3 regions of the Neorhizobium sp. T25_27 genome follow, and region 1 is predicted to be linked to each of the others. Evidence: riboswitches for the same ligand, from Rfam matches in the RefSeq annotation. Region 1 holds a riboswitch; each other region holds the start of a gene.

Evidence for each region. A riboswitch is a leader RNA that binds a small molecule or an ion and turns the genes downstream of it on or off. The one in region 1 is predicted to bind cobalamin.
Region 2: linked by a shared signal. The riboswitch ahead of C5J24_RS14235 (aromatic ring-hydroxylating dioxygenase subunit alpha) and the one ahead of C5J24_RS26845 (CbtB-domain containing protein) in region 1 are both predicted to bind cobalamin.
Region 3: linked by a shared signal. The riboswitch ahead of bluB (5,6-dimethylbenzimidazole synthase) and the one ahead of C5J24_RS26845 (CbtB-domain containing protein) in region 1 are both predicted to bind cobalamin.

Annotation. Positions count from the first base shown of each region.
Region 1 is NZ_PVBJ01000012.1:171,939-179,076, reverse strand. It holds gene cbiB (adenosylcobinamide-phosphate synthase CbiB) at 1-204, shown strand, start outside; gene C5J24_RS26860 (cobyric acid synthase) at 188-1,657, opposite strand; gene cobO (cob(I)yrinic acid a,c-diamide adenosyltransferase) at 1,660-2,274, opposite strand; gene C5J24_RS26850 (CbtA family protein) at 2,271-3,032, opposite strand; gene C5J24_RS26845 (CbtB-domain containing protein) at 3,046-3,222, opposite strand; cobalamin riboswitch at 3,259-3,488, opposite strand; cobalamin riboswitch at 3,548-3,789, shown strand; gene C5J24_RS26840 (DUF1636 domain-containing protein) at 3,896-4,306, shown strand; gene cobW (cobalamin biosynthesis protein CobW) at 4,303-5,340, shown strand; gene cobN (cobaltochelatase subunit CobN) at 5,358-7,138, shown strand, end outside.
Region 2 is NZ_PVBJ01000004.1:193,959-201,096, reverse strand. It holds gene C5J24_RS14240 (BA14K family protein) at 1-335, opposite strand, end outside; gene C5J24_RS14235 (aromatic ring-hydroxylating dioxygenase subunit alpha) at 439-1,683, opposite strand; cobalamin riboswitch at 1,785-2,019, opposite strand; gene C5J24_RS14230 (DUF6656 family protein) at 2,185-2,796, shown strand; gene C5J24_RS14225 (L-threonylcarbamoyladenylate synthase) at 2,830-3,807, shown strand; gene C5J24_RS14220 (FAD-binding oxidoreductase) at 3,835-5,280, shown strand; gene C5J24_RS14215 (winged helix-turn-helix domain-containing protein) at 5,277-5,657, shown strand; gene C5J24_RS14210 (DUF1217 domain-containing protein) at 5,674-7,138, opposite strand, start outside.
Region 3 is NZ_PVBJ01000001.1:1,131,332-1,138,469, forward strand. It holds gene C5J24_RS05635 (NADP-dependent malic enzyme) at 59-2,365, shown strand; gene C5J24_RS05640 (hypothetical protein) at 2,507-3,202, shown strand; gene bluB (5,6-dimethylbenzimidazole synthase) at 3,203-3,889, opposite strand; cobalamin riboswitch at 3,969-4,160, opposite strand; gene C5J24_RS05650 (TolB family protein) at 4,188-5,018, opposite strand; gene C5J24_RS05655 (NAD+ synthase) at 5,034-6,707, opposite strand; gene C5J24_RS05660 (GFA family protein) at 6,768-7,138, opposite strand, start outside.

The DNA of each region.
Region 1 (7,138 bases):
GCGATGGCCGGCGCGCTCGGCATCGCCCTCGCCGGGCCGCGCAGCTATGGCGGACAGATGATCGAGGCACGATTCATGGGCGAGGGCGGTCGCTCCGAGCTCACCTACGACGACATTCGCCGCGCGCTGAAACTCGCCCGCGTCGCCGACGCTCTGCTGATCGGCCTTTTCGGCCTCCTGGCGTGGATCATCTGGCAAGTTTGAGCAGCCCATCGAGATCGAGATGCTTTTCCATATGGGCGGCCAGCCGGTCCAGCACCGCGTCCACGCCTGCCTCGTAATCGAGGCCGGAGGTAGAACCTCCGAGGCGCGTCAGCCAGGCCGACCGCTGCCGGTCGTCGGAAAACAGACCGTGGAGATAGGTGCCCCAGACCCGGCCATCCGCCGATATCGCCCCTTCCGGGTTGCCGCCGACGATCGAGAACGGGCATTGGCAATCTGCGCCGGATGTCCGCCCGATATGCATTTCGTAGCCGGACAGGGAAATTCCGTCGAAGCTTTCGCCCGAGACGGCCTCCAGCCGTTTATCGCCGGAAAGAACCGTCTCCACATCCAGCAAGCCCAGCCCTTCGATCGAGCCGGGCGGCCCTTCGGTTCCATCCGGATCGGAAACGGTTTTTCCAAGCATCTGATACCCGCCGCAGAGGCCAAGCACCCGCCCGCCGCGGCGGACATGGGCGGCGATATCGACGTCGAAACCGGCCGCCTTCAGCGCCCGCAGATCGGATATCGTCGCTTTCGAACCCACCAGCAGCACGAGATCGCAATCGCCGGGAATGACCTGTCCCGGCCTGATGCGGACGAGATCGACATCCGGCTCCGCTTCCAGCGGATCGAGATCGTCGAAATTGGAGATGTGCGGCAGGATCGGCACCGCGATCCTGATCTTCGCACCAGCCTTCCGCACCGAAGGTGCATTGAGGCCAAGCGCATCTTCGGCCGGCAGCCGGGCCGCTTCGGCAAAATGCGGCAACAGCCCGACCGAATGCCAGCCCGTGAGTTCCCCGATCATCCGCATGCCGTCGGCGAACAAGGTCGGATCGCCGCGAAAACGATTGACGATAAAACCCCGGATCATTGCCGCATCTTCGGGATGGAGCACCAGCCTGGTCCCGGCGAGGCTGGCGATCACCCCGCCACGGTCGATATCGCCGATCAGCACCACCGGCACGTCGGCGGCCCGGGCAAACCCCATATTGGCGATGTCGTTGTGGCGAAGATTGATTTCCGAGGCGCTGCCGGCGCCTTCGACCAGGACGAGGTCGGCCTGGTTGCGGAGGATTTCGAAACTTTCCAGGACCCGCGGCATCAGTGTCCGCTTGAGCATCTGATACTCGGCAGCCTTGGCATTGCCCTCGACCCTGCCTTGCACCACCACCTGCGCCCCGACCTCGCTCTGCGGCTTCAGGAGCACCGGGTTCATGTGGACGCTGAGCGGCGCGCCGGCGGCGCGCGCCTGCAACGCCTGCGCCCGACCGATTTCGCCGCCGTCTGCGGTGACCGCGGCATTGTTCGACATGTTCTGCGGCTTGAACGGCATGATCTTCAGGCCGCGCAGCGTAAAGGCGCGGGCAAGCCCGGCCACGACCAGCGACTTGCCCACATCCGAGCCCGTTCCCTGAAACATCAGCGCCCGAGCTGGCTTGACCCGAACCATGGCTAAAACTCGATACCGGCCTGGGCCTTCACGCCCGCCTTGAAGTGGTGTTTGACCAGCGACATCTCGGTCACCATGTCGGCGGCCTCGATCAGTGCCGGCTTGGCGTTACGGCCGGTGACGACCACATGCAGATCCGGCCGCCGTGCCTGTAGCGCGGCGACGATCTTGTCGAGATCGAGATAGTCATAACGAAGCGCGATGTTGAGTTCGTCAAGGATGACAAGCCCGATCGTCTCGTCCGCCATCAGCTCGAGTGCCTTTTCCCAGGCCTTTTCCGCCGCGGCGACGTCGCGCTTCAGGTCCTGGGTCTCCCAGGTGAAACCCTCGCCCATCGTGTGCCAGACGACGCGGTCGCCGAAGACGGCGAGCGCGGGCTGCTCCCCGGTCGACCAGGCGCCCTTGATGAACTGTACGACGCCGACCCGGCGGTTGTTGCCGAGCATGCGCAGCGCCAGGCCGAAGGCAGCTGTGGATTTGCCCTTGCCGGGCCCGGTATGGACGATGAGAAGACCCTTTTCCTGGGTCTTCTCGGCCACTTCCGCATCCTGAACCGCCTTGCGGTTCGCCATCTTGGCGCGGTGACGCTCGACGGACGCCTCGTCGATCTCCTTCACCGGGAAGCAAGCTTCGCCGGAGATCCGGCAGAAGCTTCCTCGCCAGCGCGGAACTTTTCGCGGACGACCCCGGCCAGCGCACCGAGCACCGCCCAGAACACCAGGTTGGTGGCGTAGACGGCGTTGACGAAGCGAGCATGGAGATCCATCGGGACCGCCGTTTCATGGCTTGGCGGCAGCGGCGCGCCGACCAGATGCGGGGCGATCAGCAGCACGATCGCAAGGGCTGCAAACACAGCCGAGCGGGTATAGGCGAGCAGGCCGAGACCCACTGCCGTGCAGACCGCCGTCGAGACCCACCAGATCTGGCGCGGGCCGAGTTCCGCAGCCGGCATGCCGGGCAGTTCCGGCGGCAGGCCGAGGCCGGGCGCAAGGATGACGGCGAGGAAGCCGGCAATGCCGAACATCAGGCCGCCGCGCCAGCCCTTGAAGCCGCCGAACGCTTCCGAGGCGGCAACCAGGACAAGGGCAAAACCGATAGCCGACAGCATGTCTGCGGCAGCAGTATAGATGAAACGCTCGAAGCCATCGGCGGGAGCCCACGCTTCGTCGCCGTGGTGATGCTCGGCGGCCGATGCCGTGGCGCCTGCGGCCGGCGCAGCATCATGGCTGTGGCCTGCCTCAGGCGCGGCATTCTCGAACACTTCCGCCTGCAGGATCAGCGGCACGGTGGAGAAGCTCTGCATCACGGTCAGTAGCAGTCCGGACAAAAGCCCGGCGATCACCGCCGTGAAGACGATGTTGCGAAACAACGACATTGGGGAGAACTCCTCAGTGGCAGGGGAAGGCGAGCGAGTGGCGCGTGTCATGCGCGGCATTGTGGACGACTTCCAGATGCGAGAAGCCGACAAAGCCGACGATGAACAGGCCGAGCAGGGCCGTCATGCTGAGGGGAATGATCTTCGAAGCGGAGAGGCTGACTGCAGCTGCAGCAGAGTTCGTAACCATGGTCTCGTCCTTTCGCCCTCCACCCGAGGGCCGTTCACGTTCTTTGCCGCCTCTGGCAGGTCTCCTGGCTCGCGGATCGGACGCCTTCTCCCGCCTTCCCAGGATCCCGTTGGCCGGATTTCCCAGTGGCTTGACGGCCAAACAGCCGTTTTGGTCGAAGACTTTCCGCTTACAGTTGCGGGGGCAGCCGCGGGTTGGACGGCAGAATTCCGTCGCACCGCATTCCCTCTAAAACCCTTTCGGGCACCATAGGCTCGGCCACTATAGACGAATTCGGCGTGACGGCAATCGCCTTTGCGACGCATTGACATGGGCCTGCGACCGGGCTTACTTGAAAGGAGATGGTCCCTTTCCGGCAACGGGGAGGGCTAAGAGAGAATGCGGTGCGATCCCTTTTTTCAGGACCAATGCCGCGGCTGCCCCCGCAACTGTAGGCGGCGAGCCATTGCCTAAAACGGCCATTTGGCCGTCAAGCCACTGGGAAATCCGGCCAACGGTATCCTGGGAAGGCAGGCAAATGGCGACGACCCGCGAGCCAGGAGACCTGCCGTCCGATTAATTTTGCTTCACCGGGCGGGGTGCTCCGGAGGAAGTTTCTCGATCACCGCAGAGGGATTTCGACCTTCTGCTCCGCGCCCCGATTTTTCGACCCCGGCGGGAACGCGGCTGACCGATGAGTGACCACCGACCAGATGATCCGGCAACCGCCGGCCCGGCAGATGTGACGATTTTCGTCTGCACCAATTGCCGTGACGCGTCCGACGGCGAAATCCGGCCCGGCATCGCACTGATCGCGGCGCTGCGCGAGGCAGCAAACGGCAAGCCGCTCGCGGTCAAGCCGGTCACCTGCCTTGCCAATTGCGAAAAAAGCCCGAGCGCCGCCTTCAACCACAAGAGCGGCTGGTCCTATGTCTTCGGCCACCTGTCGCTCGACAATGTCGAGGACATCGTCACCGGCGCGATGATGCTGGCCGAGGACGAGCGCGGCTTCCTTCCCCTTCGCGGCCGCCCGACCTGCCTGCGCGGCAAGGGCATGACGGCCCGTATTCCACCCTTTCATCACCACGAGGACATGCCATCATGAGCGTTTCGTTCGACCGCGTTCCCTGCACCGTCGTTACCGGGTTTCTGGGAGCCGGCAAGACCACGCTGATCCGCAACCTGATCGAAAACCTGAAGGGCAAGCGGCTGGCGATCATCGTCAATGAATTCGGCGATGTCGGCATCGACGGCGACGTGCTGAAAGGCTGCGGCATCGAAAGCTGCCCGGAAGACAATATCATCGAGCTCGCCAACGGCTGCATCTGCTGCACCGTGGCGGACGATTTCGTGCCGGCGATCGACCGGATCCTGGCTATCGAACCCCGCGTCGACCACATCCTCATCGAAACCTCCGGCCTCGCGCTGCCGAAACCCCTCGTCCAGGCCTTCCAATGGCCTGACGTCAAGGCACGGGTGACGGTCGACGCGGTGATTGCCGTGGTCGACGGACTGGCGCTCGCTGAAGGTCGCGTTGCCGACGATCACGAGGCGCTGGAAGCGCAGCGCGACGCGGACGGTTCGATCGACCATGACGATCCGGTCGAGGAAGTGTTCGAGGACCAGGTGGCCTGCGCCGACATGATCGTGCTCACCAAGAGCGACCTCCTGGATGCCGCCGGCCTCGCGACCGCCAGGGATCGCGTGTCCGCCCATCTGCCACGTGCCGTGAAAATCGTCTCGGCTGCCAACGGCGCCATCGATCCGGCCGTGCTGATCGGCCTCGGCCTCGCCGTCGAGGACGATATCGAAAACCGCAAGACCCATCACGACGACGAACTCGACCACGATCACGACGATTTCGACAGCTTCGTCGTCGATCTGGCCGCAGTCACCGACGCCGAACAGCTCGCCGCACGCATTTCCGCGACGGCGGAGGCGGAAAACGTGCTGCGCATAAAAGGCTTCGTGGAAGTCGCGAACAAGCCGATGCGCCTGCAGGTTCAGGCGGTAGGATCGCGCGTGAACCATTATTTCGACCGCGCCTGGGCACCCGGCGAAGCGCGGACAAGCCGCCTCGTCGTGATCGGCGAAAAAGGCATCGACCGCGCCGCGATCGAAAGGATGCTGGCCGCATAAGAAGGCCCGAGGGAAGGATGCACATACTCGCCACCACATCGTCGTCGCTTGACGACCTCATCGAACCGGTCGACCTCAACCAGTCGCCGGCCGATGTGGTGGTGCTGTCCTTTTCCGGCAGCGACCTGAACGGCATCGCGGCCGTCTGGGGCTCAAACTTGCCGAGCCTGCGGCTGACCAGCCTTTCCGACCTGCGCCATCCGATGTCCGTCGATCTCTGGATCGAGAAGACGGCGGCCCATGCCAAGATCATCCTGGTGCGCATTCTCGGCGGTTACGATCGCTGGGCTTATGGCGTCGAGGAACTTTCGCGCATGGCGAAGCGGAAAAAGATCGCGCTGGCGCTGCTGCCCGGCGAATGCAGCATCCGCGACGAACGGCTGACCGCGGCCTCGACGGTTTCGGAAGACCGGATCGCCGGCATACTGAGCTGCTTCCGCGAAGGCGGGCCGGCCAATATGCGGCTTCTGGCGAAGCTCCTGACGACGCTGGCCGAAGGCAAAACGGAACCGCTGCCGCAGGCGGCCCCGGTGCCGAAGGCCGGCTACTACGCGCCCGGAAAAGGCATTGTCGAGGCCAACGACCTGCTGGCCCGCTTTGCAGCGGATGCGCCGCGCTTGCCGATCCTGTTCTACCGCTCCATGTTGCTTGCGAATGACGCGGCGCCGATCGATGCACTGTTCGACGCGCTCAAAAAGCGCGGTTTTGCACCCGTGCCGATCTTCGTCGGCGGACTGAAGGAGCCGGATGCACTGGCCTTCGTCGAACAGGCGGTCTCGGACCTGAAATCCGCCGCTATCCTTTCCACCACCGCCTTTGCCAGCGGCACGGACGGCAACGGCGAAACGATTTTCGACCGCACCGGCGTGCCGGTCTTCCAGATCGTCGTTCCCACGACCCGCCGCGATGGCTGGGCGGAGAACCGGCGCGGCCTCAACCCCGCCGACCTTGCCATGCACGTGGTCCTGCCGGAGCTCGACGGGCGCATTCTTGCCGGCGCGATTTCCTTCAAGGCAGGCGAAAGCTCCGCCAACCTCGTCAACCAGCCGGAACCGGACCGGATCGAACAGGTCGTCGAGCGTATCGCTGCCTTCCTCCGGCTCAAAACCACGCCACGGCCCGAGCGCAAGATCGTCATCCTGATGCCGGACTATCCGAGCGCGCCGGGCCGTACCGGTTATGCCGTGGGTCTGGACGTGCCACAGAGCGTGCTCGGGATGCTGCACGAATTATCAGTAGCCGGCTACGGTGTTTCGGATATCCCCGAGACCCCACGTGATCTCCTGGACCGCCTGGGTGCCAAATCCGCCGGCCACGCCCGCTCCGCCTACGTTCCCCTGCCCGTTGCAGAGGCGGCGTGGGGCGAGCCGGAAGCCGATGAAGACCTCAGGGACGGCATTTTCCGTTTCCGCGCCGCAACCTTCGGCAACATCACCGTCGCGCTCGCGCCCGACCGCGGCCGCAACGCCGATCGCCGCGCCGATTATCACAGCCCGGACCTCCCCCCGCGCCACGCGCTGATCGCCTTCGGTCAATGGATGCGCGAGACGCTTGGCGCGCATGCGATCGTCCATGTCGGCGCGCACGGGACGCTCGAATGGCTGCCGGGCAAGACCGTGGCGCTGTCGAAGGATTGTTTTCCGGAGATCGTCACCGGCGGCCTGCCGGTCGTCTATCCGTTCATCGTTTCCAATCCGGGCGAGGCGGCGGTCGCCAAACGGCGGATCGCCGCCGTCACAATCGGCCACCTGCCCCCGGTTTTGGCCGGCGCCGGGCTTTCCGAAGAACAGAAAAAGCT
Region 2 (7,138 bases), on a different contig from region 1:
TCACACCAGGCGACGTGACGGCTCGAATAGCCGCCCCGGTCGGCCTGTATGGCACCACCGATGATGGCACCGGCGCCGAAGGCGGCGAGCGGGAACCAGAACCCGTTGTAATAACGGTAGCCGGGCCGGCGATCGCGATAACCGCGGTGGCCGCGATACCAGCCATAGCGGTCACGCCGGAAGTCGCGACGGTACTGGACATTGGTGATATCCCCGGCGGCCGAAATGCCTGACGGGGGAGCCGGCATCTGAATGGCCTGCGCTGGCACAAGCCCGGCAAAGGTGGTCGCGATGGCAACCGCCGCCGCAGTCAGACGTAGACGAAAGGCGTTCATGTGTTTCCTCATTCTGATTTTTAATCAGAAAACAACGCCAGACGCAGGTTTCGGTTCCTGGAAGCGCGCCCGGCACCGATCACCGCGGATCACGAATTGGCGATCAGGCGACGATCGAAAGTTGCGCCTGGTCGCCCTGCAGCCGGTTGACCATGAAGTTCGAATACCATTCGACGAACTGCATGACGCCGCCTTCGTGGAGTGGCGAATAGGGACCCGGCTCATAAGCGGGCGAGCGGATGCCGAAGGCGTTTTCCTCGACGATCTGGCGGTCCTGGTCGTTGGTCATGTTCCAGACATGGGTCAGTTCCTCGAGATTGTAGTCGACGCCCTCGACCGCATCCTTGTGGACCAGCCATTTTGTGGTGACCGCCGTTTCCTCCGGCCCGAGCGGGGTGACGCGGAACGAGATCGCGTGGTCGCCCAGAATGTGGTTCCAGCTGCTCGGATAGTGGAAGAGCAGCATGGTGCCGATCGAGTTGATCGTTACGTCCTCGGAGAGTTTGCGCTGCACGGCGTTGCGGCCGCTCATCGTATAACTCTCGGCATCTTCGATCAGCGGCATGCGCGCGACGCGGAACTGGCCGGTCTCGTCCATCCGGAATTCGCTCGGCAACCCGGCCTCCTCGCAACGCTGCCAATGGGCGGCGATGACCGGATCGTCCTTGGCGCCCTGGACGCCGGTTGCGGTGGGCGATTCCGGATAGGTGCGGCAGAGCTCCGGGTGGTTGGCGGCGCAGTGGTAGCACTCGCGGTTGTTTTCCCAGACGAGCTTCCAATTGCCCTTCTCGATGATCGTCGACTGGTGCGCGACCTTGGCTTCCGAGAGGCGATGCGGGGCCATATAGGGCTCGATCGCCGCACGAACCGGCGCGAAATCCGGCGCCTCGTTCGCAAGGCAGATGAAGATAAAGCCCGCCACGCTTTCGCAATGGACCTTCTTCATGCTGAACTGGGTCTTGTCGAAGTCCTGGCCCATCTGGCGGCCGACCAGAAGCGAGCCGTCCAGCTCGTAGGTCCATTGGTGGTAGGGACAGACGAGCCGGACCGCCGAGCCATGCTCCTTGGTGCAGACGCGGCTGCCGCGATGGCGGCAGGTATTGTGCAGCGCCCGGATCTGGTTGTCGCGGCCGCGCACGACGACGACCGGATAATCGCCGATCTGCAGGGTGAAATAGGCTCCGGCCTTGGGCAGCTCGCAATCATGCCCGACGAACAGCCAGTCGCGATACCAGATCATTTCCAGATCGAGCTTGAAATAGGCGGGATCGGTATAGAAGGGCTGTTCGAGGCTGAAGCCTTCACGGCGGTTCTTAAGCTGCCGCAGGGCTTGATTGCGAATTTCCATATTATCTTCCTCGTCAATGTGGACAGCGGAAGGACATGGAAATGCCGGCCGGCCTTCAAGGCCCACCCAACACCCTGTCCCGAACGCCCGCCGCGTCCGGTCGTCATTTTTGATCCCGAGGCTGGTTTCCGGGCTCAGGAGCTTGTCCCGTTCAGGGGACCGGCTCGGCGCCTTCCCGGGTGGCCCTTGCGGCTCTTTCCCAGTGGCTCATGCCGTGCCTTATTGCTCCACCACCGTTGCGGGGGCAGCGCCAGATTAGGGTTTCTAAAGACCCCTGCCGGCTTCCCAATTCTCCGCCTTCCCTAGTCAGGCGGCACCTCAAGATCGAGGCGGATATAATCATCGAGCGAGCGTGTCGCATAGGCGACATTGCGACATCGGCAACCGCGTTGGCGACAGCGGCGAAACGGCCCAAAATGCAACACTCCAGCCCCGCGAAAGCGAAACCTGTCATTAAGGGATAAGCCATAAAATCCCGGCGTGAATGGGAGCGATGCCACCGTGCAGGCCAAGGGAAAGATCCGTTACTACAAAGCCCCTCCACCGCCTCCGGCGCCGGTGGTAGTGAAGACTGCTTCCCATTCCGAATTCCTCCGGACGGGGCGCAGCTCCCGCTACAATCCGGTCTGGCTGCCGGAAGAGCGCCGCTATCTCACCCATAACGAAGTCGCCGAGCGCACGGGCAAAAGGCTCGAGGCAGCTGGGGAAACGAGCCACAACCGGATCAACTCCTTCCATCGCTCGATCAACTTTCCGAAGATCATCTTCCACCACACGCTCGATGAGCGGCCGCATCTCGGCTATTGCCACGTCACCGCGGCAAGAACGTTTCTTCCACGCGGCGGCCCGGTGAGCTGGTCGTTCTATATCGCCAACTTCTTCTCCAAGATCGGCGAGGAAGAAACCTTTTTCGAGCATATCAGCCCGGCCAATTCACGCATGTATTTTGCCGTTGCGGTCGAACGCGAGGCGGGTCAGCCGCTGCAGATCAACCGCACGATCCGCAAGAACGGCCTTCTGTTCCAGACCAATGATCCGATGGAAGCCATCAAGAACGTGCTGATGCTCGGCACTTCCAACGAAATGCTCCGCGAGATCATCAAAAAGCTTTGAAGACGCCCGGGTCCGCGTTATTGACGGGCGGATATGACGGCTCAAATCATCGACATCACCCGGGATCATGCCGGCGCGCTTCGTCAAGCCTGCACCGTCCTTGGCGACGGCTTGCCCGTGGCGATCCCGACCGAGACGGTCTACGGACTTGCGGCCGACGCCACCAATCCCGCCGCCATCACCCGCATCTACGAGACCAAGGGCCGGCCGCGCTTCAACCCGCTGATCTGCCACATGTCGGATCTCGACATGGCCGAGCGCTATGCCGACTTCGATCCGATCTCGCGCAGGCTTGCCGAAGCCTTCTGGCCAGGCCCCCTCACCCTGATCCTTCCGCTGAAGCCCGAGAGCGGCATTCATGCGCTGGCGACGGCCGGGCTCGATACGATCGGCATCCGGCTTCCCAAGGGCTTCGCTTCCGAGCTCATCCGCGCCTTCGGAAAGCCACTCGCGGCCCCCAGCGCCAATACGTCCGGCAAGGTGAGCCCGACCAGCGCGCGCCACGTGGCCGACGACCTGGGCGAGAAGCTGGCGTTGATCATCGACGGCGGTGCGGCTCCGGTCGGTGTCGAATCGACCATCGTTCGCGTCGAGAACGGCGTGATCCGGCTGCTGAGACCGGGCGGAGTGGCCGCCGAAGAGATCGAGAAGGCAACCGGTCTTGCGGTGATCCGGCCTGAGGGACCGGCGGCGATCATCGAGGCTCCCGGCATGCTGGCCTCTCATTATGCGCCGGGTGCAGCGGTGAGGCTCAACGCCGACCATGTCGTGGCCGGCGAGGTGTTGATCCGGCTCGGTTCTGCTCCAGTGAAGGGAATGGAACTCGCCGCGGCGGTTTTTGACCTGAGCCCGTCCGGTGACCTTGCGCAAGCGGCGGCAAATCTGTTCGATTACCTGAAGCGCGCCGACGCCACCGGCGCCGCCAGCATCGCCGTCACGCCCATTCCCGACCATGGGCTCGGCGAGGCGATCAACGACCGGCTGGCGAGGGCGGCCGCCCCGCGGGAATAAGCCGGGGCTAAAGAGGAGGAGACGCCGATGGACATTTCAGGGCCGAACCCAGAGCTTCTCGACCGCTTCGCGGCGATCGTCGGTAAGAACCACGTCCTGCGCGACGCCAACGATCTTGCGCCGCATCTCGTCGAGGGCCGCGGGCTCTACAAAGGTTCTTCGCCGATGCTCCTGAAGCCGGGCTCGGTCGAGGAAGTGTCGGCGATCCTGAAGCTTGCGAGCGAAACCGGCACGCCGATCGTGCCCCAGACCGGCAATACCGGCCTCGTCGGGGGGCAGACCCCGCGTACCGGCGGCAGCGACCTGATCGTCTCGCTCGAACGGATGAACCGCATCCGCGACGTCGATCCGGTCGCAAACGTGCTGGTCGCCGACGGCGGCGCCATCCTTGCCGACGTGCAGAAGGCGGCGGAAGCGGTCGACCGGCTGTTTCCGCTGTCGCTCGGTTCGGAAGGCTCCTGCCGCATCGGCGGCAACCTCTCCACCAATGCCGGCGGCACCGCCGTGCTCGCCTACGGGAATACCCGCCAACTCTGCCTCGGGCTCGAAGTGGTGCTGCCGACAGGCGAGATCTGGGACGGCCTGCGCCGGCTCAAGAAGGACAATACCGGCTACGACCTGCGCGACCTCTTCATCGGCGCGGAAGGCACGCTCGGCATCATCACCGGCGCGGTGCTGAAACTCTTCCCGCAGCCGGTCGGGCACCAGGTCGCACTTGCCGGCCTCAACTCGCCGGCAGACGCGCTAAAACTCTTCGAGCGAGCCTCGAACCTCTGCGGCACGGCGCTGACCGGTTTCGAGCTGATGCCGCGCATCGGCATCGAATTCGTGGCTCGGCATATAGAGGGCGTGCGCGATCCGCTCTCCGAGCCGCATCCGTGGTATGCGCTGATCGACATATCGACTTCGGATTCCGCCGAGACAGCCAATTCCATGGTGCAGTCGCTGCTCGAACAGGGTTTTGAAGCGGGCCTCATCCGCGACGCCGTGATCGCCTCCTCCGTCGCCCAGCAGAAGGCGCTCTGGCACATGCGCGAAAGCATGTCCGACGCCCAGAAGCCGGAGGGCGGCTCGATCAAGCACGACGTGTCGGTGCCCGTCTCGAAAATCCCGAGCTTCATGGCAGAGGCCGAGCAGGCGGTGCTGGCAGCCATGCCGGGAGCCCGGGTCTGCGCCTTCGGCCATCTCGGCGACGGCAACATCCATTACAACATCTCGCAGCCGACGAGCGCCGACATGGCCGCCGACAAGGCAGCCTTCATCGGCCGCTGGCGGGAAATCAACGCGATCGTCCACGGCATCGTGCTCGCCGCCGGCGGGTCGATTTCGGCTGAACACGGCATCGGTCAATTGAAGCGCGACGAGCTTGCCCATATCCGCTCGCCGATCGAGATGGACCTGATGCGGCGCATCAAGCAGGCGTTCGACCCGGCCGGCATCATGAACCCCGGCAAGGTCGTGATCATTCCATGAGCCAACCGTCGAAGACCACGATCCGGATCGACCTCGACAACGGCGTGCGGCTCGGTCCGGGCAAGGCGCAGCTTCTGGAACTGATCGCCGAACACGGCTCGATCCGCGCGGCTGGCGCCTCGATCGGCATGTCCTACCGGCGGGCATGGCTGCTCGGAGACGAAATCAACCGGATGTTCAAGGAGCCAGCGATCTTTACCCGCCATGGGGGGAAAAGCGGCGGGGGTGCGGGCCTGACCGAATTCGGCCAGGAACTGCTGTCCCGCTACCGGCGGATGGAAAAGGCAAGCCGCGACGCCATGCGCGCGGACCTCGACTGGCTCGAATCGAACGCCGATCCGCACTTTGAGACGACCGGCAAGAGCGATGACGCCTGAGAAGACCGGTTAGCTCTCAGCTCATCCTGATCTGGGACAATGCCCACAGGGTATCCGAGCTGATGCCCGCCGAGCCGCCGCCGCCACTCAGGATGCTCACCGCCGATGCCGTGTTCACACTGTTCTCCAGATCGTACATGATCGTGAAACGCTGCACCAATTTCCTCACCTTTTCCGGATCGGAAAGGTCTTCGAGATCGAGCTTCTTCTCCACTATCTTGGCCTGCTGATCGACATCCATATTGCCGATTTCCGGAGGCAGGCTGAAGGTGATGCGGAAGAACTCCATCAGCGCCTCGTCGCCGAGGATCACGTAAGGATCGGTGATGCTGTCGGACATGCGCTCGAAATAGAGCGCGAGGCGGACACCCGGATTTTCCTCGCCCTGCTGGGTTTCGAGCATCTGGCGGACGTAAAGGTCCTGGGTCGCGACAACTTCGCCGCCGTTCTGGGCCTCGCCTGCGGCGCTGCGGTCGATCTCGCCCTTGGAATCGAAGTTGAAGGTGCCGACGATCTGTGCAAACCGCTTGTCCGTCTGGGTATTGACGAAGCTCTCGGGATCGGCGGGATCCGAGTTGAAAGCTTCCTTCAAGAAGTCGTTGGTGACCGTGGAAGGATCTATCCCCTTGGAGATCATCAGGATGTCGAGCGTCTTGCGGTCGGCCAGCAGCTCGTCGCGGCTGCCGATACGCTGCATCGCGGCGGTATAATATTTCGCCTCGGTCTGGGCTTTCTCCCTGGCCGCCTTGAGTTCGTCGCCTTCCATGAACCGGCTTTGGCGCAGGATATAGTCCTTGGCGACATTGGTGATCGCCGCATTGGACTGGAGCAGCACCTGCCGCGTGACGCCCCCTTTTGTGTCGAAGTTGAAGAACTTGGCAAGCGAGACGAAGCGCTCGTCCTTCAGCTTGTAGATATAGCTGTTCGGATCGGAAAGGTCGCTTTTCAGGGCTTGCTTGATCGTCAGTTTCGAAACAGTCGTCGGGTCGAGGCCAACCGCCTCAAGAGCAAAGTCGAAGGAGTCCTGGGCGTCCTTGTGCAGGAAGTCGTCAAGCGTCTTCACCTCAAAAAGCCTGAGCTTGTAGAACTTGATGGTCTTGTCGAGATCCGCTTCCTGCTTGTCGTCCCAGCGGCTCATGTAGTTGCTGCGGGTGGAGCTGGTCTGCAATTCGTCCTGGGCCTGGCCGGCGGCGACGGTACCGTCGGTATTGAAATTGAAGGCCTTCGCCAGGTCGAGATATTCCGGATTGGTCGCGCCGAACCGATTAGCGTAGCTGTCCGGATCGGAGAGGTCGCTCGTCAAGATCTGCTCGATCGTCGATTTTACGACCGTGGCCTTGTCGAGATTGAAGGCAACCCTGATATATTTGAGAAGTCGCGGGTCGTCGATGAAGTCGCTGATATTGTCCGCCGTCTTGAGCTCCTGCTCGAAGAGCTCCTGGTTGAACATCGCCTCGGCATGCGTGATACGGGTCTGCTTG
Region 3 (7,138 bases), on a different contig from region 1:
TTGTTGTATTGAGGAACCCATTCCCGAGAAAGACGCCGAGGTCGCAATGACATCGAACATGCCCGTAACTTCCCCAGCCAATGCCGATCTCGACGAGCAGGCGCTGTTCTTCCACCGCTATCCGCGGCCCGGCAAGCTGGAGATCCAGGCGACCAAGCCGCTCGGCAACCAGCGCGACCTGGCGCTTGCCTATTCTCCGGGCGTTGCAGCCCCATGTCTGGCGATCCGCGACAACCCGGATTTGGCCGCGGACTATACCGCTCGCGCCAACCTCGTCGCCGTCGTCTCCAACGGTTCGGCCGTGCTTGGGCTCGGCAATATCGGCCCGCTGGCCTCCAAGCCGGTCATGGAAGGCAAGGCCGTCCTCTTCAAGAAGTTCGCCGGCATCGATGTGTTCGATATCGAGATCGACGCCCCCGGCATCGAGGCGATGGTCTCGACCGTTTCGGCGCTCGAACCGACCTTCGGCGGCATCAACCTCGAAGACATCAAATCGCCGGAGTGTTTCGAAGTCGAGCGCCGGCTGCGCGAAAAAATGAACATCCCGGTCTTCCACGACGACCAGCACGGCACGGCGATCATCGTCGCCGCCGCGGTCCTGAACGGGCTGGAACTCGCCGGCAAGAACATCGCCGACGTAAAGATCGTGACGTCGGGCGCGGGTGCCGCAGCACTCGCCTGCCTGCATCTCCTCGTTTCGCTCGGTGCGAAGAAAGAAAATATCTGGGTCCACGACATCGAAGGCCTCGTCTATGACGGGCGCAATACGCTGATGGACGAGTGGAAGGAAATCTACACCCAGAAGTCAGACAAGCGTGTGCTTGCCGACAGCATCGGCGGTGCCGACGTGTTTCTCGGTCTGTCCGCCGCGGGTGTACTGAAGCCCGAACTCCTGGCACAGATGGCCGAAAAGCCGCTGATCATGGCGCTTGCCAATCCGACGCCGGAAATCATGCCCGAGCTTGCCCGCGCCGCCCGTCCCGACGCGATGATCTGCACCGGCCGTTCGGACTTCCCGAACCAGGTCAACAACGTGCTGTGCTTCCCCTACATCTTCCGCGGCGCGCTCGATTGCGGCGCCCGGACGATCAACGAAGAAATGAAGATGGCGGCGGTCAAGGCCATCGCGGCGCTTGCGCGCGAGGAAGTCTCCGACGTCGCGGCGCGCGCCTATTCCGGCGAGTCGCCGATTTTTGGCGCAGACTATCTGATCCCCTCGCCCTTCGATCCACGCCTCATCCTGCGCATTGCGCCTGCGGTCGCAAAGGCCGCTGCCGAGACCGGCGTCGCCGCGCGGCCGATCCAGGATTTCGAGGCCTATCTCGACCAGCTGAACCGCTTCGTCTGGCGCTCCGGTTTCGTCATGAAGCCGATCTTCAGCGCCGCCAAGGTTTCCGAAAAGAACCGGGTAATCTTCGCCGAGGGCGAGGACGAACGGGTGCTGCGCGCCGCGCAGGTCCTGCTCGAGGAAAAGACGGCAACCCCGATCCTGATCGGCCGTCCTTCGGTCATCGAGGCGCGACTGGCGCGTTTCGGCATCCGTATCCGGCCGAATGTGGATTTCGCGGTGGTCAATCCGGAAGACGATCCGCGCTACCGGGACTATGTCGACGAATATTTTGCGCTGGTCGGCCGCGAAGGTATCAATCCGGAAGCGGCACGCACCATCGTGCGCACCAACAATACGGTAATCGGTGCACTGGCGGTCAAGCGCGGCGATGCGGACGCGCTGATCTGCGGCGTCGAGGGCCGTTACGACAAACATCTCAGCGACGTAAACCAGATCATCGGCAAGCGGCCGGGCGTCTGCGCCTTCTCGGGCCTCAGCCTGGTCATCTCCCAGCGCGGCGCGATGTTCTTCACCGACACGTTCGTGAACTACAACCCATCCGCGCAGGAGATCGCCGAGATCACCATTCTGGCGGCAGAGGAAATCCGCCGGTTCGGCATCGCCCCGAAGGCGGCGCTGATCTGCCACTCGAATTTCGGCTCGCGCGATTCCGAAAGCGCCCAGAAGATGCGGGCCGCCCTGAAACTGGTGCGCCAGCGGGCGCCGGAGCTGGAAGTGGACGGCGAAATGCAGGGTGGCTCGGCATTGTCGGAAACGCTGCGCAAGCGGGCCATGCCGGACAGTTCGCTGACCGGCGAAGCCAACCTGCTGGTTTTCCCGAATCTAGATGCGGCAAACATCTCGCTCGGTCTGGTCCGTAACCTAACGGACGCTCTGCATGTCGGCCCGATTCTTCTCGGCGCGGCCCAACCGGCGCATATCCTGTCGTCCTCGGTGACGTCTCGCGGCGTGGTGAACATGGCGGCGCTCGCCGTCGTGGAAGCCTCGCAGCCAAATCTGCAAATTCAATCCTGAGTTGCCGATCTTCTCATGCCTTAGCGCGGGCCCCGTTCGGGGCTCGAACGGCGCTTGGGATCGATTTCACCGTGCGGTGATCGCGGCTTTATGAGATTATCAACCTGCACGTTCCATGATGCCATCTCCCATTAGGAGAGGATGCCGGAATTGCCGATACCGCTTCGCGGCCTGCTGACCATACCGCTCTTGCTTCTGCCTGCCGCAGCGCTGGCGGGGGACCCTGCCGTTTGTGCGGCCCTTTACCGGAAACTTGGAAACAGCCCGCAGATCATCGGCAACACGTCTGCGGCGCGCAGCTACGCCCAGCAGCTTGGCGAATACAATGCCGATATCCGGGAGTTGCGGGTCGACATGCGCCGCGCCGGCTGCGGCAATGGTAGCGTCGTGGTTCTGGGTGGCCCGAATGCCGAGGTCTGCGGCCAGATGCGGGATGCGCTGGAAAGAATGGAGCAGAGCCGCGACGCGCTGGCGGCGGAACGGAACAGTTCGCGGCAGATGATCCTGCCCTCGGAAGAGCGGAATGCCATTCTCGCCGCCATTCGCGAACAGCGCTGCATCCCCTCGTTCGAGCCGCTGCCGCCTGTTGTCGACGATCGCCGAAAGGTGCCGGGCATCGAACTTCCGAGGGAAGAGCAGCCCTATTCCGGGATCACCAAACTGCAGACCCGCCCGCAAAAGCCGCAGGCCGCGGTCCAGCCGCCGGTGCTCACGCCGCCGCCGGAGCGGCCATACGATCCAAACAAGAAGGTGCGCACCGTCGGGCCGGCTTTCCTGCCTGAAGCGGATATCGACCTCAGCAATCCGAAATCGGCAGGACCGCAGCCGCAGCAGTGATCAACGGTTATCCCAGCGATCCTGAAAGATCAGCTCCTCCAGGGCCAACCGCTGGCGCCAGCCCTTGAGCGCCAATTCCGGCTCGGCGTAGAGGCGGTCGGTATAACCGAGGCACAGCCACGCGACGATCTCGACGCGATCGGGAATGCCCAGCAGCGCACGCACGTCCTCCTCGTGAAAGATGCTGACCCAGCCGACACCGACGCCCTCGGCCCTTGCCGCAAGCCACAGGTTCTGCACGGCGCAGACGGTCGAATAGACGTCCATGCGCGGGTTGTGGGTGCGGCCGAGCACGACCGGGCCGGCACGATCCGGATCGCAGGTGACGCAGATCGACAGCGGCGCCTTGACGATGCCTTCGAGCTTGAGGCTGCGATAGAGGTCACGGCTTTCCTCGGCAAACATCTCGACGGCTTCGTCATTGGCGCGCGAGAAGGCGGCACGAGCCGCCTCTCGCACTGCAGGATCGCGGATGAGGATGAAATTCCAGGGCTGCATGAAGCCGACCGAGGGTGCCGAATGCGCTGCGCCAAGCAGCCGCCTTACCAGGTCGTCCGGCAGTGGATCGGGCAGGAACTGGTCGCGCACGTCGCGGCGCGTCTCGATCGCCCTGTAGACGGCCGCGCGCTCGGCCTTCGAAAATTCACCGGCAGGCAGCAAGGCATGCGCGAAAGGATCAGGCTGCATCGTTTGTCCCCAACAATGCCGTCGCTCCCTTGCCCTTCAGAAGCAAAGAGAGGTCCGAAACCTTTCCGCTGTCCGCGCGGGCTGGTCTATCTTGTCAGGCCGGTCTTCTGACTTGGCTTCGTCCGCTTCCGCCGCCGCCTTCCCGGGAAAATCCCAGTGGCTTTCAATCCTGCGGCCGAGCGTCCACCTCACAGCGTTGGGCACGTTCCGGTTCCACCCCGGATTCCCGATTCTCCGGCTTGTCGCCGGCACCTGACAGGATCGGTTATGCCCTTACGCTATCCTCCGCGCAAGGCGCTCATGCGACTAGGAAATAGCGCACGTAGGCAAACTCATCGCCATCCGGCGACCAGTTCGGTGAATTCATCGTGCCCTGCCCGCCAAAGAGCTCGAACAGCGTTTCGACATTGCCGCCGTCCATGTCCATCAGCCTGACGCGGACGTCGAGATCGCGCGGGTGGTCGAAGACATCGGCGTCGTAGGAGACAAAGACGATCTTGTCACCCTTCGGTGACGGATGCGGGAACCAGTCGCCGTAACCGCCATCGGTGATCCGCTCGGCCACGCCGCCGGCGGCCGGAACCCGCCAGATCTGCGTCAATCCGGTGCGGCTGGAATTGAAATAGATCCATTTTCCATCCGGCGAAAAATCCGGCCCGTCGTTGCGGCCCTCGCCGAAGGTCAGCCGCGTCTCTGCGCCACCTTCGATGCCGATCGTATAGATGTCGAACTCGTCGCCGCGGATGCCGCAATAGGCGAAACTTTTTCCGTCCGGTGACCAGCCATGCCAGTAGGACGGCAGGTTCCGGGTCACCAGCCGTGGCACGCCGCCACCGGCGGGGAGCACATAGATCGCCGACTTGCCGAACTCTACCTTGTCGGAAATGGCGATCAGCGAACCGCCCGGCGAAATGCCGTGGTCGTTGTTGCATTGGCGGGCAAAGCCGGTATCGACCAGTCCTGGCCCGTCGTCACCCTCCGGTGACAGCCGATAGATCAGGCCCTCGCTGTTCAGCATCAGATAACACCCGTCGGGCGACCAGTTGGGCGCCTCGAACAGGGCTTCCGTCTGCCAGACCACCCGCATCGTCCTCGTCCGGATATTGAAGATCTCGACCGAGCTGCGCAGGGCCATGATCCTCTCCTACCGATCGCGGAACCGGTTGGTGATCGGATAACGCCGATCGCGGCCGAAGTTCTTCTTGGTGATCTTGACGCCCGGCGCCGATTGGCGCCGCTTGTATTCGGCGAGATAGAGCAGGTGCTCGATCCGGTGAACAGTTGCGATGTCGTGGCCGCGGGCAACGATCTCCTCGGTCCCCATTTCCAGCTCGACCAGGCATTCGAGGATATCGTCGAGCACCGGATAGGGCGGCAGCGAATCCTGGTCGGTCTGGTTGGGTCTGAGTTCCGCGGACGGGGCCTTGGAGATGATGTTCTTCGGGATCACCTCGCCGCTCGGGCCAAGAGCCGTCGGCGGCAGATGTTCGTTGCGCCAGGCGGCCAGCGCATAGACCTGCATCTTGTAGAGGTCCTTGATCGGGTTGAAGCCACCATTCATGTCGCCGTAGAGGGTCGCATAGCCGACCGACATTTCCGACTTGTTGCCAGTCGTCACCACCATCGAGCCGAACTTGTTGGAGATCGCCATCAGGATCGTGCCGCGCGCGCGGCTCTGGAGGTTCTCCTCGGTGATCCCCTCGTCGGTTCCTTCGAACAGTTCGGCCAGCGCCGACGAAAAACCGTCCACCGGCTCGGCGATCTGCACGATGTCGTAGCGGCAGCCGAGCGCCTTGGCGCAATCGGCCGCGTCCTTCAGCGAATCCTCGGACGTATAGCGGTAGGGCAGCATCACCGTGCGCACCCTCTCCTCGCCCAGCGCATCGACGGCGATCGCCGCGCAGATGGCACTGTCGATGCCGCCGGACAGGCCGAGCACGACCGACTTGAAGCCGTTCTTGTTGACGTAGTCGCGGAAGCCCAGAAGGCAGGCGCGATAGTCCGCCTCCTCCTTTTCCGGAATGCGCGCCATCGGCCCGCGGGCGCAATGCCAGGTCTCGCCAATCCGTCTCCATTCGGTGACGGCGACGGCCGGCTCGAACTGGCTCATCTGGAAAGCGAGCGACTTGTCGGTGTTGAAGCCGAAGCTGGCGCCGTCGAAGACCAGTTCGTCCTGGCCGCCGAGCTGGGCGGCATAGATCATCGGCAGGCCGGTCTCGATCACCTGCTTCAGAACGACCTGATGGCGGATGTCGACCTTGCCGCGAAAATAGGGCGAGCCGTTCGGCACGAGCAGGATTTCCGCCCCGCTCTCCGAGAGCGTCTCGCAGACGCCGAGATCGCCCCAGATATCCTCGCAGATCGGGATGCCGAGCCGGACGCCGCGGAAATTGACGGGGCCTGGCATCTCGCCGGCGATGAAAACCCGCTTCTCGTCGAACTCGCCGTAGTTCGGCAGGTCGATCTTGTCGCGCACCGCGATCACCTTGCCGCCGTCGAGCACGGCGATCGAATTGTGCCGGCCTTCCGCGCCCTGACGCGGGAAGCCGATGATGACGCCGGGGCCGCCGTCTGCCGTATCGGCCGCAAGCTCCTCCACCGCCTTCAGGCAGGCGTTGAGGAAAGCCGGTTTCAGGACGAGGTCCTCCGGCGGATAACCGGACAGGAAGAGCTCGGTGAACAGGATGAGATCCGCCTCTTCGCGGGCGGCATCCTTTCGGGCTTCTCGGGCCAGCGCCAGGTTGCCGGCGATATCGCCGACAGTCGGGTTGAGCTGGGCAACGGCGATACGGAGTGTCTGGCTTATATCCTGGGTCATGATACCGATTTAACGTCCGCAGCAGACGGCGGCAACGTCGTTCCGAGAGTTTTTTGTCATTCAGGCGGATGCGGGACGATCGCCCGGATAATGCGGCACGCCGTCCTCCGGCAATTGGTAGAAATCCCCCTTGTCGGCGCAATAGATATGCTCGCCCATGACAAGCCCGCTCGGCTGGTCGAAAGCGCCCGCCAGGATCGAAATGCTTGCCGCGCCTTCCGCCTGCCAGAACAGCGCGGAGCCGCATTGCGAGCAGAAGCCGCGCCGCGCCTCGTCGCTGGCGCGATACCAGCTGAGCCTCTCCTCGCCTTCGAGCGTCATGTTCTCGACGCGAACGCTGGTCGCCGCGTAATAAAGCCCAGTCTGGCGGCGGCATTGCGAACAATGGCAGGCCGTGACGGTCCGCAGCGGACCCACCGTCTCAAATCGGA